4 regions of the Pseudomonas sp. SWRI18 genome follow, and region 1 is predicted to be linked to each of the others. Evidence: predicted binding sites of a transcription regulator. Region 1 holds the regulator's gene; each other region holds the start of a gene.

What was found. Region 1 encodes sigma-54, which starts transcription at its own class of promoters, with help from an activator protein. Its sites were predicted from a motif close to ANTGGCATNNANNTTGCTNT; they were not measured.
Region 2: glnA (type I glutamate--ammonia ligase) is a predicted target of sigma-54. The motif match lies at 1,197-1,216, and genes of this name have one in related genera.
Region 3: glnK (P-II family nitrogen regulator) is a predicted target of sigma-54. The motif match lies at 2,418-2,437, and genes of this name have one in related genera.
Region 4: H0Z09_RS21735 (circularly permuted type 2 ATP-grasp protein) is a predicted target of sigma-54. The motif match lies at 1,670-1,689, and genes of this name have one in related genera.

What each region holds. Positions count from the first base shown of each region.
Region 1 is NZ_JACCQQ010000003.1:203,427-207,563, forward strand. Features, by position in the region: gene rapZ (RNase adapter RapZ) at 1-256, opposite strand, end outside; gene ptsN (PTS IIA-like nitrogen regulatory protein PtsN) at 259-723, opposite strand; gene raiA (ribosome-associated translation inhibitor RaiA) at 734-1,039, opposite strand; gene H0Z09_RS05760 (RNA polymerase factor sigma-54) at 1,116-2,609, opposite strand; gene lptB (LPS export ABC transporter ATP-binding protein) at 2,808-3,533, opposite strand; gene lptA (lipopolysaccharide transport periplasmic protein LptA) at 3,533-4,066, opposite strand; gene lptC (LPS export ABC transporter periplasmic protein LptC) at 4,053-4,137, opposite strand, start outside.
Region 2 is NZ_JACCQQ010000002.1:244,814-248,950, reverse strand. Features, by position in the region: gene thiI (tRNA uracil 4-sulfurtransferase ThiI) at 1-982, opposite strand, end outside; gene glnA (type I glutamate--ammonia ligase) at 1,317-2,723, shown strand; gene H0Z09_RS03795 (DUF6124 family protein) at 2,799-3,035, opposite strand; gene H0Z09_RS03790 (chorismate mutase) at 3,464-4,000, shown strand.
Region 3 is NZ_JACCQQ010000001.1:320,384-324,520, reverse strand. Features, by position in the region: gene H0Z09_RS01435 (secondary thiamine-phosphate synthase enzyme YjbQ) at 1-289, opposite strand, end outside; gene H0Z09_RS01430 (ammonium transporter) at 499-1,836, opposite strand; gene glnK (P-II family nitrogen regulator) at 1,871-2,209, opposite strand; gene H0Z09_RS01420 (accessory factor UbiK family protein) at 2,632-2,895, shown strand; gene H0Z09_RS01415 (YifB family Mg chelatase-like AAA ATPase) at 3,050-4,137, shown strand, end outside.
Region 4 is NZ_JACCQQ010000022.1:63,414-67,550, forward strand. Features, by position in the region: gene H0Z09_RS21730 (alpha-E domain-containing protein) at 1-223, opposite strand, end outside; gene H0Z09_RS21735 (circularly permuted type 2 ATP-grasp protein) at 228-1,637, opposite strand; gene H0Z09_RS21740 (ribonuclease E inhibitor RraB) at 2,096-2,437, opposite strand; gene H0Z09_RS21745 (hypothetical protein) at 2,652-2,912, opposite strand; gene H0Z09_RS21750 (START domain-containing protein) at 2,992-3,597, opposite strand; gene H0Z09_RS21755 (YkgJ family cysteine cluster protein) at 3,639-3,893, opposite strand; gene H0Z09_RS21760 (translation initiation factor 2) at 4,056-4,137, opposite strand, start outside.

The sequences.
Region 1 (4,137 bases):
CACAATGGATATGCTTGGCGCGCACCTCCTCGAGCAGTTCGGGGAACCGCGAGAGGTGGCTTGGCAGATTGCGGGCGTCAATCGACACCGCGACCAGCGGCTGCGCCAGCTCCGTGTGGATCAGCGCGCGCTCGGCCAGTTCCGGCAGCAGGCCGGCGGGCAGGTTGTCGATACAGTAGAAACCGTTGTCCTCAAGAACGTTGAGGGCGGTGCTTTTACCCGAGCCGGAACGGCCGCTGACGATGATCAAACGCATGGTTACTGCCCGTTCTGTTCATCCAGGACAACCTGGTACAGCGCCTCGTTGCTGCTGGCACTGCGCAGCTTGTCGCGTACTTCCTTGCGGTCGAGCATGCTGGCGATCTGCCGAAGCAGTTCCAGGTGTGCATCGGTGGCGGCTTCCGGGACCAGCAGTACGAACAGCAGGTCGACCGGTGCACCATCGATGGCGTCGAAATCGATAGGAGCGTCCAGGTGCAGCAGCGCGCTGACCGGTGTCTCGCACCCTTTGAGGCGGCAGTGAGGAATGGCGATGCCGTTGCCAAAACCGGTGGAACCGAGTTTTTCACGGGCAATCAGGGCCTCGAAGACATCTTGCATCTCCAGTTCAGGCACTTGGCTGCTGATCAGGTTGGCAATTTGTTCGAGGGCGCGCTTTTTACTGCCGCCCGGCACGTTCACAAGGGAACGGCCGGGGGTCAGGATGGTTTCAAGTCGGATCATGGGGGGAGAGTTAACGACCTGTACCTTGCATCAGGTGCAGATTCTTTTCCTTATGCTTTTTGAGTTGGCGGTCAAGCTTGTCGGTGAGCAAGTCGATCGATGCATACATGTCTTCATGCTCGGCGTTAGCAACCACTTCGCCACCGGGAATCTGAAGGGTCGCCTCGATTTTCTGCTGAAGCTTATCGACCTTCATGATGACCTGCACATTGGTGATCTTGTCGAAATGTCCTTCAAGCTTCTTCAGCTTCTGCTCGACGTATTCGCGCATTGGAGGGGTGACTTCTACATGGTGTCCACTGATGTTGACTTGCATACAGCTTCTCCTTCGTTGCCAGTGCATAAAGCGACAGGTAAGGAATACCTGCCACTGGAACGCTGCGGCCCGCCCGTCACATCAAACGCTTACGCTCGCTGGAAGGCGCGATCCCTAGGGACTCGCGGTACTTGGCGACGGTTCGACGGGCGACCTGAATGCCTTGTGCCTCCAGTAAACCAGCGATCTTACTGTCACTCAATGGCTTTTTCTGATTTTCCGCGGCAACCAGTTTCTTGATGATCGCGCGGATCGCCGTGGACGAGCATTCGCCGCCTTCGGAGGTGCTCACATGGCTGGAGAAAAAGTATTTCAGCTCATATATACCTCGTGGGGTATGCATGAATTTTTGCGTCGTTACCCGGGAAATCGTCGATTCGTGCATGCCTACCGCCTCGGCGATGTCATGCAGCACCAGCGGCTTCATCGCTTCGTCGCCGTATTCCAGGAAACCGCGCTGGTGCTCGACGATCTGGGTGGCGACTTTCATCAGGGTTTCGTTGCGGCTCTGCAGGCTCTTGATGAACCAGCGCGCTTCCTGCAGCTGGTTACGCATGAAGGTATTGTCGGCGCTGGTATCGGCGCGGCGTACAAAACCTGCATATTGCGGATTGACCCGCAGACGCGGCACCGACTCCTGGTTCAACTCCACCAGCCAGCGCTCGTTGTCCTTGCGCACGATCACGTCGGGGACTACGTATTCGGCCTCGCTGGATTCGATCTGCGAGCCGGGGCGCGGGTTGAGGCTCTGTACCAGCTCGATGACCTGGCGCAGGTCGTCTTCCTTGAGCTTCATGCGGCGCATCAACTGGCTGTAGTCGCGGCTGCCCAGCAGGTCGATGTAATCGGTGACCAGACGCTGGGCCTCGGCGAGCCAGGCGGTCTTGGCCGGCAGCTGGCGCAGTTGCAGCAACAGGCATTCGCTGAGGTTGCGCGCGCCGATACCGGCGGGCTCGAATTGCTGGATGCGGTGCAGGACGGCTTCGATTTCGTCCAGCTCGATGTCCAGCTCCGGGTCGAACGCCTCGAGGATTTCCTCAAGGGTCTCGTCCAGGTAGCCTTGATTGTTGATGCAGTCGATCAGGGTCACGGCGATCAAGCGATCGGTGTCCGACATCGGTGCAAGGTTCAATTGCCACAGCAGATGGCTCTGCAAGCTCTCGCCAACCGACGTGCGGGTGGTGAAGTCCCACTCGTCATCGTCATTGCTGGGCAGGCTGCTGGCGCTGGTCTGGTAGACGTCTTCCCAGGCGGTATCGACGGGAAGTTCGTTGGGAATGCGTTCGTTCCAGTCGCCTTCCTCAAGGTTGTCCACCGTGGGGGCGGTCTCCTGGTAGGAGGGTTCCTGCACGTCGGAATTGGGTTTTTGCTCGATGTTGTCGGCCAGTGGGTCTGCATTATCGAAGTCGTCGCCTTCTTCCTGGCGTTCGAGCATCGGATTGGACTCCAGGGCCTCCTGGATTTCCTGTTGCAGGTCCAGGGTCGACAATTGGAGCAGGCGGATGGCCTGTTGCAGCTGCGGTGTCATCGTCAGCTGCTGGCCCATTCTCAGGACTAGCGATGGTTTCATGGCAGGGGCTTAACACCTTATTCGCCGGCGCAATGCGCCATCCACGACAGGGCGCGTGAGCGCCAAACATAAGCAAATTATATGCCTGATATCGGGGGCTTTGCCTAGAGCGCGGTAACAATAAAAATCCGGAGGTTTTCATTGACTCCCGCGCACCTTGGCAAACGGCCTTTCACCGCGTTTTTCAGACAGGCCGGCTTACAGGCGGAACTCATGACCCAGGTACACTTCCTTGACCAGTTCGTTGGCCAGGATGGTGGCGGAATCGCCTTCGGCGATCAGCTGGCCATCGTTGACGATATACGCGGTTTCGCAGATATCGAGAGTCTCGCGGACGTTGTGGTCGGTGATCAGCACGCCAATGCCCTTGGCCTTGAGGTGATGGATGATCTGCTTGATATCGCCCACCGAGATCGGGTCGACGCCGGCAAACGGTTCGTCCAGCAGGATGAACTTGGGTGCGGTGGCCAGGGCGCGGGCGATTTCCACACGACGACGCTCACCACCGGAGAGGCTCATGCCGAGGTTGTCGCGAATGTGGTTGATGTGGAATTCCTGCAGCAGGCTTTCCAGCTCCTTGCGGCGGCCGTCACGGTCGAGTTCCTTGCGGGTCTCGAGGATGGCCATGATGTTGTCGGCGACCGACAGTTTGCGAAAGATCGACGCTTCCTGCGGCAGGTAGCCAATACCGGCGCGGGCACGGCCGTGCATCGGCTGGTGGCTCACGTCCAGGTCATCGATCAATACACGACCCTGGTCCGCCTGGACCAGCCCGACGATCATGTAGAAGCAGGTGGTCTTGCCGGCGCCGTTGGGGCCAAGCAAGCCGACGATCTGGCCGCTGTCGATCGACAGGCTGACGTCGCGCACGACCTGACGGCTTTTGTAGGCCTTGGCCAGATGCTGGGCTTTCAGGGTTGCCATTACTCGGCCTTCTTCTTCGGCTGGATGACCATGTCGATGCGTGGGCGTGGCGCGCTGACCTTGGTGCCGTTGGCGCGGCCCGCCTGCGCAACCTGGGTCTGGGTGTTGTAAACGATCTTCTCCCCTTCGGTGGAGTTACCGTCAGCACTCAGTACCTTGGCCTGGTCGATCAGAACGATGCGATTTTGCTGCGCATGATATTGGATAGTCTTGCCATAGCCCTTCATAGGGCCAGGATCTTCAGCCTTTTGCTTCTGTTCGAAGTAAGCCAGATTGCCTACCGAAGTCACCACGTCGATGTCGCCGGACTGCGTGCGAGTCAGTGTCACCGTGTTGCCGGTGATCTTCATCGAGCCCTGGGTGATGATCACGCCGCCTGTATAGGTGGCGACGCCTTGCTTATCGTCCAGTTGCGCATCGTCAGCCGAAATGTGGATCGGCTGCTGGCTATCGTTCGGCAGAGCCCAGGCGCTCACGCTTCCCAGTGCTGCGCCCAGGCCGAGCAAAATAGGGAGAGTTTTAACGAGCCTCATACTGTCCTCTTACGTTCGATAGCAGGTGTATCCTGCTTTCTTTCAAATACGCTTTCATTCCCTTGCCAGTC
Region 2 (4,137 bases), on a different contig from region 1:
CGATAATGTCCTGTTTATGGCTGGCGATCAGTGGGCGCAGCACCAGTTTCTCGGTCACGCAGTCGATCAACGACAGGTTCGGCAGCGTCTGGCTGGACACCTGGGAGATCGCTTCACCGGTCACCAGCGCATCAATCTGCAGTTGGTCGGCGATCCGGGACGCGGCGCGCAACATCATACGCTTCAATACCACGCCCATATGACTGTTATCGACTTTGCCGAGAATTTCGCCCAGCACTTCTTCGAACGGTACGCTTACAAATAACACGCGTTGGGAGCTGCCGTACTTCTTCCAGATAAAGTGCGCCACTTCCATCACGCCCAATTCGTGTGCACGCCCGCCCAGGTTAAAGAAGCAGAAGTGGCTCATCAGGCCGCGCCGCATGATCTGGTAGGCCGCGACCGTGGAATCGAAACCGCCGGACATCAATACCAGGGTCTGTTCCAGGGCGCCCAGCGGGTAGCCGCCGATGCTGTTGTGCTGGCTGTGGATCACAAACAACCGTTGGTCGCGAATTTCCATGCGCACTTCAATTTGCGGTGCTTTCAGGGAAATTCCAGCTGCGCCGCACTCGCGACGCAGCTTGCTGCCGACGTATTTCTCCACATCCATGGAGCTGAACGGGTGCTTGCCGGCGCGCTTGCAACGCACCGAAAAAATCTTGCCTTCCAGACTGTCGCCGAAGTGCAATTTGCATTTTTCGGTGATGTCATCGAAGTCGCCCAGCGCGTACTCATCCACCTGCAGGAAATGCGCGATGCCCGGCATGCAACTCAGGCGCTCGGTCATGTCCTTCAAGGCTTTGGCATCGGTCAGGCGGGTTTCCAGCTCGAGGTTGTCCCACACGCCATTCACCACCACAGCCGGGTCCAGATCGCGGAGCACGGCACGGATGTTCTTGGCCAACTGACGGATGAAACGCATCCGTACCGGTCGGCTCTTGATGGTGATTTCGGGGAAGACTTTAACGATTAATTTCATGGAAACAGCGCGTGCCGGACCTGCCGAAAAAGGGGGGCGCGGATTATAGCGGAAATCGCTCAAGGTTTAACCAGTTAATATGCACAGCAACCACCGCGCACTAAAGCAGTGCACTTTGAGGTTGCCGCGCCACATTGCAGTGCGCCATTTTCTGGCTTTTGTCGCAATGCACCTTTATAGGGTCGCTTTTGGAGCACAAAACCCATGTTGGCGCACTGGCATGCAATTTGCTCTCTTGTGAGGCAGGTTGCCATGGCGGACTATCCGCGCCGGCATCACCCACATTCTAAGGGCTAACTCCACTACCCCAGCCCGAAGCCACCCGGAGGACACTATGTCGAAGTCGGTTCAACTCATCAAAGATCATGACGTTAAATGGATTGATCTGCGCTTCACGGACACCAAAGGCACTCAGCACCACGTGACCATGCCGGCTCGCGATGCGCTGGATGATGCGTTCTTCGAAGAAGGCAAAATGTTCGACGGTTCCTCCATTGCCGGTTGGAAAGGCATCGAAGCCTCCGACATGATCCTGATGCCGGACGACAGCACTGCCGTGCTGGACCCGTTCACCGAAGAGCCGACCCTGATCCTGGTGTGCGACGTCATCGAGCCGTCGACCATGCAAGGCTACGACCGCGACCCACGTGCGATCGCCAAGCGTGCCGAGGAATACCTGAAGTCGACCGGTATCGGCGACACCGTATTCGTAGGCCCGGAGCCGGAATTCTTCATCTTCGATCAAGTGAAGTTCAAGTCCGACATCTCCGGCTCCATGTTCAAGATCTACTCCGAACAAGGCTCCTGGATGTCCGACCAGGACGTGGAAGGCGGCAACCATGGCCACCGTCCAGGTATCAAAGGCGGCTACTTCCCGGTTCCACCGTTCGACCACGACCACGAAATCCGTACCTCCATGTGCAACGCCATGGAAGACATGGGCCTGGTCATCGAAGTGCATCACCACGAAGTGGCGACTGCCGGCCAGAACGAAATCGGTGTGAAGTTCAACACCCTGGTCGCCAAGGCTGACGAAGTACAAACCCTGAAGTACTGCGTACACAACACTGCCGTTGCCTACGGCCGTACCGCGACCTTCATGCCTAAGCCACTGTACGGCGATAACGGTTCGGGTATGCACGTTCACCTGTCCATCGCCAAAGATGGCAAGAACACCTTCGCCGGCGAAGGTTATGCCGGCCTGTCGGACACCGCCCTGTACTTCATCGGCGGCATCATCAAGCACGGTAAGGCCCTGAACGGCTTCACCAACCCGTCGACCAACTCCTACAAGCGTCTGGTCCCAGGTTTTGAAGCTCCAGTGATGCTGGCCTACTCGGCGCGCAACCGCTCTGCCTCGATCCGTATTCCTTACGTGTCCAGCCCGCGCGCTCGCCGTATCGAAGCACGCTTCCCGGACCCGGCGGCCAACCCGTACCTGGCCTTCGCGGCCCTGGTGATGGCCGGCCTGGACGGCATCCAGAACAAGATCCACCCAGGCGACGCCGCCGACAAAAACTTGTACGACCTGCCGCCTGAAGAGGCCAAAGAGATCCCACAAGTGTGCGGCAGCCTGAAAGAAGCCCTGGAAGAGCTGGACAAGGGCCGTGCGTTCCTGACCAAAGGCGGCGTGTTCAGCGACGACTTTATCGATGCCTACATCGAGCTCAAGAGCGCAGAAGAAATCAAGGTTCGCACCTTCGTACACCCACTGGAATACGAGCTGTACTACAGCTGCTGATCCGGTAACGCTGCTTAACGTGGCGTGATGCAAAAAGACCTCCTGTTCGGGAGGTCTTTTTTTGCCTGGGAATTGTCAGGTGGCCGTTTGGCGGTCGAGCATACGGCTGACCATCTGCGTGCCCAGGGCGCTCAGTTGGTGAATGGCCAGCGCGACATCGCGGTGCTTGCCGTCCAGGTCTTCGGACAGGTCCAGCAACAAGGTGCTGACCGAGGAGAAGGTTTCGAAGCTGTTGATCATCAGGGCTTCGTCGTCGATATCGGCGGCGATGGTGAAGACGGACGGGGGTGGATTTGGGGTTGGCTTGAACATGTCTTAACTTCCTCGAATGAGGCCGCCATCGACTCGCTACTAAACGATTAGGTGGCAGCTGTGCGCAGGTTAGTAGACCGGGGAAGTTAAGCAAAAACCGGCGCATCCGAAGATGCCCTGCACACAGCCGCCATAAAGAACGGTGCGGTACACGCTTAACTTGACCCTCAGGCTACTAAACCTGATCGCTGATGAGCAGCGACCGAGCAACCTTAGAGACGACAAGCCAGCCGTACAAGCCGGCGGATTCTGGCGCACCTGTAGGCAACCGCGCAAGTTAAGGTAGCCTTGAGCTGACACAGACTCAAACCTGCAAACCCAATCAAATGTGGGAGCGGGCTTGCTCGCGAAAGCGGTCTGTCAGTCGTTGATGCATTGCCTGATACACCGCTTTCGCGAGCAAGCCCGCTCCCACAAGGAGATCACCGTTGAAACGTCATCTTGCGTTCGCCCTGCTATTCGTCAGCGTCAGCGCCGTAGCCGCGCCACCCACCCTTGAACCGCTGCTCAATAGCATCGCCGAGCGCCTGGCCATTGCCGACCAGGTCGCCCTGAGCAAATGGGACAGCCACAAGCCCGTAGAGGACAAGAAGCGCGAGCAGGAGGTGATCGCCAGTGTCGTTGCCCAGGCACCGAGCTACAAACTGGACCCCGCCGCCGCCGAGCAGTTTTTTTCGGCGCAGATCGAGGCGAACAAACTGGTGCAGTACACCCATCTGTCCGACTGGCAGTTCCAGGGCAAGGCGCCTGATGATCCGCGCCCGGACCTGGTGAAGCAGATTCGTCCGCAACTGGACCAACTGCAAAAAAGCCTGCTGCAGCAACTGGCGGATTTCACCCCGCAGCGCACCGACCCGCAATGCCCCAAGTGGCTGGCCGAAGCGGTGCATGAGCCGTTGAACGACCCGCTGCGCCAGTTGGCGATGATCCGCGCCACGGCCGAGCTGTGCATTTACAAGGGCTAAAGCTGCAAACCCAATCAAAACTGTGGGAGCGGGCTTGCTCGCGAAGGCGGTGTGTCAGTCAATATACCAACCACTGACAGACCGCTTTCGCGAGCAAGCCCGCTCCCACATTTGGTTTGCGTGCATTCAGAGGCATC
Region 3 (4,137 bases), on a different contig from region 1:
GGAGACTGGCCTTGAAGTGCGCCGGCAGATCATCCGGACCCTCGTCGTTGTGTTCGAACCCTGCACGCCCTTGCGGCACCAGCGAGTTGAAAAAACGCTCGAAGTCACGGCGAACCGCCGGGTCGGCGTTCTCGTTGATCGTCAACGAGGCCGAGGTGTGCTGCAGCCATAGATGCAACAGACCCACGCGACACGCCTTTAATTCAGGCAGGCCGGCCAGCAACTCATCGGTCACCAGGTGAAAGCCCCGAGGCTTGGCCCGCAGGGTAATCAGGGTCTGTTGCCACATACAGTTCTCCGCCCATCGGCGCGCATTCTAGCGCGCTCTGGAAAAAAACAAAGTGCCGAATATGCCCACATGCCTGTAAGACATTCGCACCCTTGAAAGTGCCGTATGCATCCCATCACAAATGCGGCGCAAAACCGGCACGGATTGTTATGACTGACAAACGCCAGGCAAAAAAATGCCCGGCAAGCCGGGCATTTTTTTTCGCGTACTTACAAGTTGTAGCCGCGCTCGTTGTGTTGCGCCAGGTCGAGGCCGACAGCCTCTTCCTCTTCGGTTACCCGCAGGCCCATGACCATGTCCAGTACCTTGAGGATGACGTAGGTCACGATCGCTGTGTAGAGCACAGTGAAGCCCACGCCTTTGCACTGGATCCAGACCTGTGCGGCGACGTCCGTCACCGTGCCGAAGCCGCCCAATGCAGGCGCTGCGAACACACCGGTGAGGATCGCACCGACGATACCGCCGATACCGTGCACGCCGAATGCGTCCAGGGAGTCATCGTAGCCCAGCTTGCGCTTGAGGCTGGTCGCGCAGAAGAAGCAGATCACACCGGCGACCAGACCGATCACCAGGGCGCCCATCGGGCCCACGGTGCCAGCGGCCGGAGTGATTGCAACCAGGCCGGCCACTACGCCCGAGGCGATGCCCAGTGCGCTTGGCTTACCGTGGGTGATCCACTCGGCGAACATCCAGCCCAGCGCTGCGGCAGCGGTCGCAATCTGGGTGACGAGCATCGCCATGCCGGCAGTGCCGTTGGCCGCGGCGGCGGAGCCGGCGTTGAAGCCGAACCAGCCGATCCACAGCATGGCCGCACCGATCAGGGTGTAACCGAGGTTATGCGGCGCCATCGGGGTGGTCGGGAAGCCTTTACGCTTGCCGAGCACGATGCACGCTACCAGGCCAGCCACACCGGCGTTGATGTGCACCACGGTGCCACCGGCGAAGTCCAGCACGCCCCAGTCCCACATCAAGCCACCGTTACCGCTCCACACCATGTGCGCGATTGGCGCATAGACCAGGGTGAACCAGATAGCCATGAAGATCAGCATCGCGGAGAACTTCATGCGTTCGGCGAACGCACCGACGATGAGTGCCGGGGTGATGATGGCGAAGGTCATCTGGAAGGTGATGAACACCGCTTCCGGGAACAGCGCCGCAGGCCCGGTGATGCTGGCCGGGGTAACGCCCGCCAGGAACGCCTTGCCCATGCCGCCGAAGAAGGAATTGAAGTTGACCACACCCTGTTCCATACCGGTGGTATCGAACGCGATGCTGTAGCCGTAGACAACCCACAGGATGCTGATCAAGCCAGTGATGGCAAAACATTGCATCATCACCGACAGAATATTCTTGGAGCGAACCATGCCGCCGTAGAACAGCGCCAGGCCGGGGATGGTCATGAACAGCACCAAAGCGGTGGCGGTCAGCATCCACGCGGTGTCGCCGGAATTGAGGACTGGAGCAGCCACTTCGTCTGCCGCCATGGCCAGGCTTGGCATTACGATGGACAACAGGGCTCCGAGCCCTGCGAATTTACGCAGAGTCATATTGTTTTCTCCTGGGGCGTTGGGGTTTGGCGGCTTAGATTGCGTCGGTATCGGTTTCGCCGGTACGGATGCGAATAGCCTGTTCCAGATTGACCACGAAGATCTTGCCGTCACCAATCTTGCCGGTGTTGGCGGCCTTGGTTATCGCCTCGATAACCCGGTCAAGATCCTTGTCGTCAATGGCGACATCAATCTTCACCTTCGGCAGGAAATCGACCACGTATTCCGCGCCGCGATACAGCTCGGTATGACCCTTCTGCCGACCGAAGCCCTTGACCTCAGTAACGGTAATGCCCTGCACGCCGATCTCGGACAACGACTCGCGTACATCGTCCAACTTGAACGGCTTGATGATGGCAGTGACTAGCTTCATGAAAACTCTCTCCCGAATTGGTGGACTTGCCCCAGGAAAACAAACCCGTCTCAAGTCTAAGCGCAGTGCCTGGCTTTGTAACGCATCGTCGCCTCGGCATTTGCCTTTGCGACGCCAGCGAACCACTGGTGACGAAACCTGTACCCCTGATCCGTCGGCGCACTGCATTCGTCACAGCGACTGCATCAGTGCATGGGTCATGATCGTCTAAGCAGAAACCTTGCCAGCTCCGTAAAAACCACTGAAATCAGTGCTTTGCTCACTTATGCCCACCCTCGAAGCTTTCCGGCGGCGCCAATGCGCACAAAAACAGTGCGCCTGCGCCCGGCACCCCGCGCGAAAACCGTGCACTCGCCACCGTGAAAAGACTATAGACGCTGCGTGATACACTGCCCGCCAACAGTTATTCCGGAATATTTCCCATGCTCGCGCCCAAAGACCTCCTCGACGCCCTGAGCGGCCACGCCTCTCGCTTGTTCAGCGGTGAAACCCAATTGCCTCGCAATGAAATCGAAAGCCAGTTCAAGGCGCTGCTGCAAAGCGGCTTCAGCAAACTCGACCTGGTGAGCCGCGAAGAGTTTGATAGCCAGATGGTGGTGCTTGCGCGCACCCGTGCACGGTTGGAGAGCCTGGAGGCGAAAGTGGCCGAACTGGAAGCCAGGCTCACACCCACTATTACTGAATAAACGCGTTCAATGTGGGAGCTGGCTTGCCTGCTCCCACACGGGTCCTGCGCACGCTCACGGATACGTTCTGTAAAACCTCCCCCGCAGCGCTTTCCCCCACCTCGTCTACCCTTGAAAAACCGCAGGAAGCGGCCTCCCCTTTCAAGGAACGAGCATGTCCCTCGCCATCGTCCATAGCCGCGCCCAGATCGGCGTCGAAGCCCCCGCCGTCACTGTCGAAGTGCACATGGCCAATGGTTTGCCGTCCCTGACACTCGTGGGCCTGCCGGAAACGGCGGTCAAGGAAAGCAAAGACCGCGTGCGCAGCGCCATCCTCAATTCGGCCCTGCAATACCCGGCCCGCCGCATCACGCTCAACCTCGCGCCCGCCGACCTGCCCAAGGACGGCGGGCGTTTTGATTTGGCGATTGCCCTGGGGATCCTGGCGGCCAGCGTCCAGGTGCCGGCGTTGATGCTTGATGATGTGGAATGCCTGGGTGAGTTGGCGCTGTCCGGCGAGGTGCGGGCAGTCAAGGGTGTGTTGCCTGCCGCGCTGGCGGCGCGCAAGGCCGGGCGCACCGTGATAGTGCCTCGGGCGAATGCCGAGGAAGCGTGCCTGGCGTCGGGGTTGAGGGTGATTGCCGTGGATCACTTGCTGCAGGTCGTGGCACACCTGAACGGGCATGTGCCGATTGAGCCCTACAAGTCCGATGGCTTGCTGTATCTGAATAAACCTTACCCGGATCTGAGTGAGGTCCAGGGCCAACTGGCGGCCAAGCGCGCATTACTGATCGCCGCGGCGGGTGCGCATAACCTGTTGTTCAGCGGGCCGCCCGGTACCGGCAAGACCTTGCTCGCCAGCCGGCTGCCCGGCCTGCTGCCACCGTTGAGTGAGCAGGAAGCCCTGGAAGTCGCCGCGATACAGTCGGTGGTCAGTCTTGCGCCGCTGAGCCATTGGCCGCACCGGCCATTTCGCCAGCCACACCACTCGGCATCAGGGCCGGCGCTGGTGGGCGGTGGATCAAAGCCGCAACCGGGGGAAATTACCCTGGCCCATCACGGCGTACTGTTCCTGGATGAATTGCCGGAGTTTGATCGCAAGGTGTTGGAAGTACTGCGCGAGCCTTTGGAATCGGGGCATATCGTGATTTCCCGCGCCCGTGACCGCGTGAGCTTTCCGGCACGCTTCCAACTGGTGGCCGCCATGAACCCCTGCCCTTGCGGCTACCTGGGCGAACCCAGCGGGCGTTGTCGCTGTACACC
Region 4 (4,137 bases), on a different contig from region 1:
AATGCAGCAGGCGTTCGGCGTGCAACTCGCCGTGGCGCTCGTGGTAATCCTCCAGGGTGCCGGTGATCAACAGCGGCATGGCCAGCTCATGCAGGCCATCGCCCCGCCCATCCTGGGGCATCAGCGACAGCGAATAGCTGACATCGAGCATGCGCGCCAGGTTTTCCGCGCGTTCCAGGTAGCGCGACATCCAGTACAGATCCGAGGCAGTTCTACTCAGCATGGCATCAGTCCTCGACCACCCAGGTGTCTTTGGTGCCGCCGCCCTGGGATGAGTTGACCACCAGCGAGCCCTCGCGCAACGCCACGCGGGTCAAGCCGCCCGGGACCACACGGGTTTCCTTGCCGGACAGTACAAACGGGCGCAGGTCGATATGGCGCGGCGCAATGCCGTTTTCGACAAAGGTCGGGCAGGTGGATAAACACAGGGTTGGCTGGGCGATATAGGCGTGGGGCTTGGCCTTGATTCGCGCGCGGAACGCTTCGATTTCCGCCGCCGTGGACGCCGGCCCGACGAGCATGCCGTAGCCGCCGGAGCCTTGGGTTTCCTTCACCACCAGGTCCGGCAGGTTGGCCAGGACGTGGGACAACTCGTCAGGCTTGCGGCACTGGAAGGTCGGAACGTTCTTTAAGACAGGTTCTTCATCCAAGTAAAACCGGATCATCTCGGTGACGAAGGGATACACCGACTTGTCATCCGCCACCCCGGTGCCGATGGCATTGGCCAGCACTACATTGCCGCAGCGATACGCCGCGAGCAGGCCGGGCACGCCGAGCATGGAGTCCGGGTTGAAGGCCAGCGGGTCGAGGAACGCATCGTCGAGGCGACGGTAGATCACGTCCACGGCCTGCGGGCCATCGGTAGTGCGCATGAACACGCGGTCGTCGCGCACGAACAAGTCAGCGCCTTCCACCAGTTCCACGCCCATTTCCCGGGCGAGAAACGCATGCTCGAAAAATGCGCTGTTGAAGCGACCCGGGGTCAGTACGACCACGCTGGGGTTATCCAGCGGGCTGGAGCTTTTCAGGGTATCGAGCAGCAAGTTGGGGTAGTGATCGATGGGTGCGATGCGTTGGGCGGCGAACAGTTCGGGGAACAGGCGCATCATCATCTTGCGGTCTTCGAGCATATAGCTGACGCCGCTGGGCGTACGCAGGTTGTCTTCCAGTACGTAGTACGTGCCGTCGCCATCGCGTACGAGGTCCACGCCGGAAACGTGGGAATACAGATCGCGGTGCAGGTTCAAGCCCTGCATGGCCAGTTGGTATTGTTCGTTGGCCAGCACCTGTTCCGCAGGAATGATCCCAGCCTTGATGATGCGTTGTTCGTGGTAGAGGTCGGCGAGAAACATATTCAGCGCCTTGACCCGCTGGATGCAGCCACGCTCGACCACTCGCCATTCGCTGGCGGGGATGCTGCGCGGGATGGTGTCGAAGGGAATCAGGCGCTCGGTGCCCTGCTCGTCGCCGTAGAGGGTGAAGGTGATGCCGGCGCGGTGGAACAGCAAATCGGCTTCGCGCCGGCGCTGGGCCAGCAGCTCGGCGGGGGTGTCGGCCAACCAACGGGCGAACTCGCGATAATGAGGCCGGACCTGTCCTGCCCCATCGTACATTTCATCGTAATAAGTGCGGATCATGCCGTACTCCTTGTCACCCGGACGCAAGAACCATCGCAAGGCCCGTGCCAGCGGCATAAACACTTAAAAATCAGTGAGTTGAATAACCAAAGGAATCTGCTCGCACCGTCCTGGTGCGCAGAATGCCCGGTGTACTGCCCCACGCTTCATCGCAATGCGGGCTTTGACTATCAACAGCATAGCCAGAGTTGATTTCGCTGCCCGGCCAAGCCTGCAGATAATCACCACCATCAGCTGAACAGGACGCGTCCTACAGCTAAACCCTTTGCGCCATCGGTAACGTAGTGCTTCGTGTACCGACCGACCTCCCGGTCTTCCCTTTCGGCCACCCTGCTCGGGTGGCCTTTTTTTTGGTGCAAAAAAGGGCGACGCCAGTTCCGTAGATTTTCCGGCACCACAAACAAAATCGGCCGACCCAAAGGCCAGCCGATACGCTGTGTTTCTCATGCTACTGATTGCTACATGGGTAACCCACGCACCTCCTGCTTCACGCCCCATCCTTCGATGATCCCGCCCAGCGGCTCGACCACCGCCTCAAAGTCTTGCTCGAAGTCTCCTATGCCGTCGTAGGTTGCAGACATGATTTTGCTCAGTTCCAGGTACCAGGCACCATCGTCGCGCGCACTGACCTGGGCATTCAGGGATTCCCCACGAAACTCACCCGCAGCCCTGCGCGCCCGTTCTTCATCCGGGAAAATGGCGTAGAACTCGATGGGGTGAAAACGCGAGAAATCGAAGCCGCCTTCTTTCATGCGGCGCAGAACGTTGGTGCTGATGTCTTCTTGATAGGCTGTGCTCATGAAAAGTGCTCCTCGAATTGATGGATAGACTTTCCGTGCTCCCCTGGCCCGCGCCGTACTGGCGCGGGAGCTACGGCAAATACAAGCACCGCAGGAAAACAAGCATGTAGCTGACAAGACCAGACCTTTAGCGATTCATTCGCTGATCTCAGTTGCAGAGTAGCGCGAAGCTACCACCTCCACCAGAGGCGCTTGAAGGGCATACAGGAAATGTTCAGGCGGCGGGTTCGACCTTGAGGTCTTTGATACCATTTTGATCATGCAGGCTCTTGACCGTGGGATCGGGCACACGATCGGCAAGATCGTTGAGGTCCAGCTTTTCCAACACCGGCGACACACGCACCCGCACCAATTGTGCGGCTTCTTCCAGCGTCGGCTCGTGCTCGCAATCGAATTGCTCGACTACCGGCTCACCACGGTCATTGATGAAAGAAATATTCCACTTCGGCATCGGTGCCTCCTCGATAAAACCCATGTGTGGGCTCACATCTATCTGGACCTTGAGGGTTCGGCAAACGTTCCGCTCAAGGCTGAAGGCACCGGATTAACCGCGGTTATTTTTCAGCGTGATCTTTCAAGGCTTTCAAGGTGTTGAACGGCGCCTCCACCACGAACTTGTTGGCCAGCCATGATGGCACGCTGCCACCTGGCTCGGTGTGCACCTGATAGGTCACTTCCGTCTGATCGGCGCCCTTGGGGACCAGCTTCCAGAAACCCTCCACCTGAGCGACACGCACATAGCCTTTTTCTTCGGGCTTGTAGGTGGGCACGCCCTGCAAGGTGCGGGTGACGCTGCCATCGGCATTTTTGGTGGTGGTGACGTGGATGTACGAGTCACGATCGGTCACCGGGAACGGCGCCTTGAACTGCGTGTAGGTCCAGGCCTCGTCGCCTTTCTTGTCGACCAGTTTCTGGGATTTGCACTCGTGAATCCAGGCGCAGGCACCCGCCACGTCTTCCTGCAAGGCAACAATTTTGGCCACAGGCGCCTTGATCAGGGCCACACCGCGATAAGCCTTGTACTTGGAGCCGGCCACTTCGCTCAGGGATACCTTGATACCGTCTTCGTCCTTGGCGACTTGCCAATCCTCTGCCTGGGCAGCAGCCGCAAACACCAGCGTAAAACCACACAGCACAGCCATTCGTTTCAGCGAACCCATGGGTGTATTCCTTATTGTTGAAGTTCGGGTAGTAAAGCCCATCACGCCGCCGTCATCTGCTCCCACCAGCCGATCAAACGGATCGCATCGGCCTGGTCGGTACCGCAGACTTCGATATCCGCCTTGAACTCGCCGCACACCGTCGGTCGCTCGGGCTGCCCGAACAGCAGGCACAGCTGTTCGACCGACAGGTGCAGGCAGCGAACGCCGGCCGGTTTGCCCTGTGGCATTCCCGGCAAAGGCGAGCTGATGGAGGGGGCGATGCAGCAGGCGCCACAGCCTTCACGGCAATTCATGATCAGCAGGTTCTCGACGACTCAAAGGGGATGGCCGGGCTAGAGTACGCCCTTAAACAGCCGTTTTAAAATGGTCTAACAGGGGTTTTTCGCTGAAATCAGAAGTGACCGGCCAGTCTCCGACACAAGGTCGTGAGCCTGCATCACCTTTGCCGCAAACATTTACTGCTTGAACTCGAATTCCAGCGCTGCACCTTCCACATCACGCCGTTCTTCGTTGCGCAATTGCAGCTTCATCTCATTA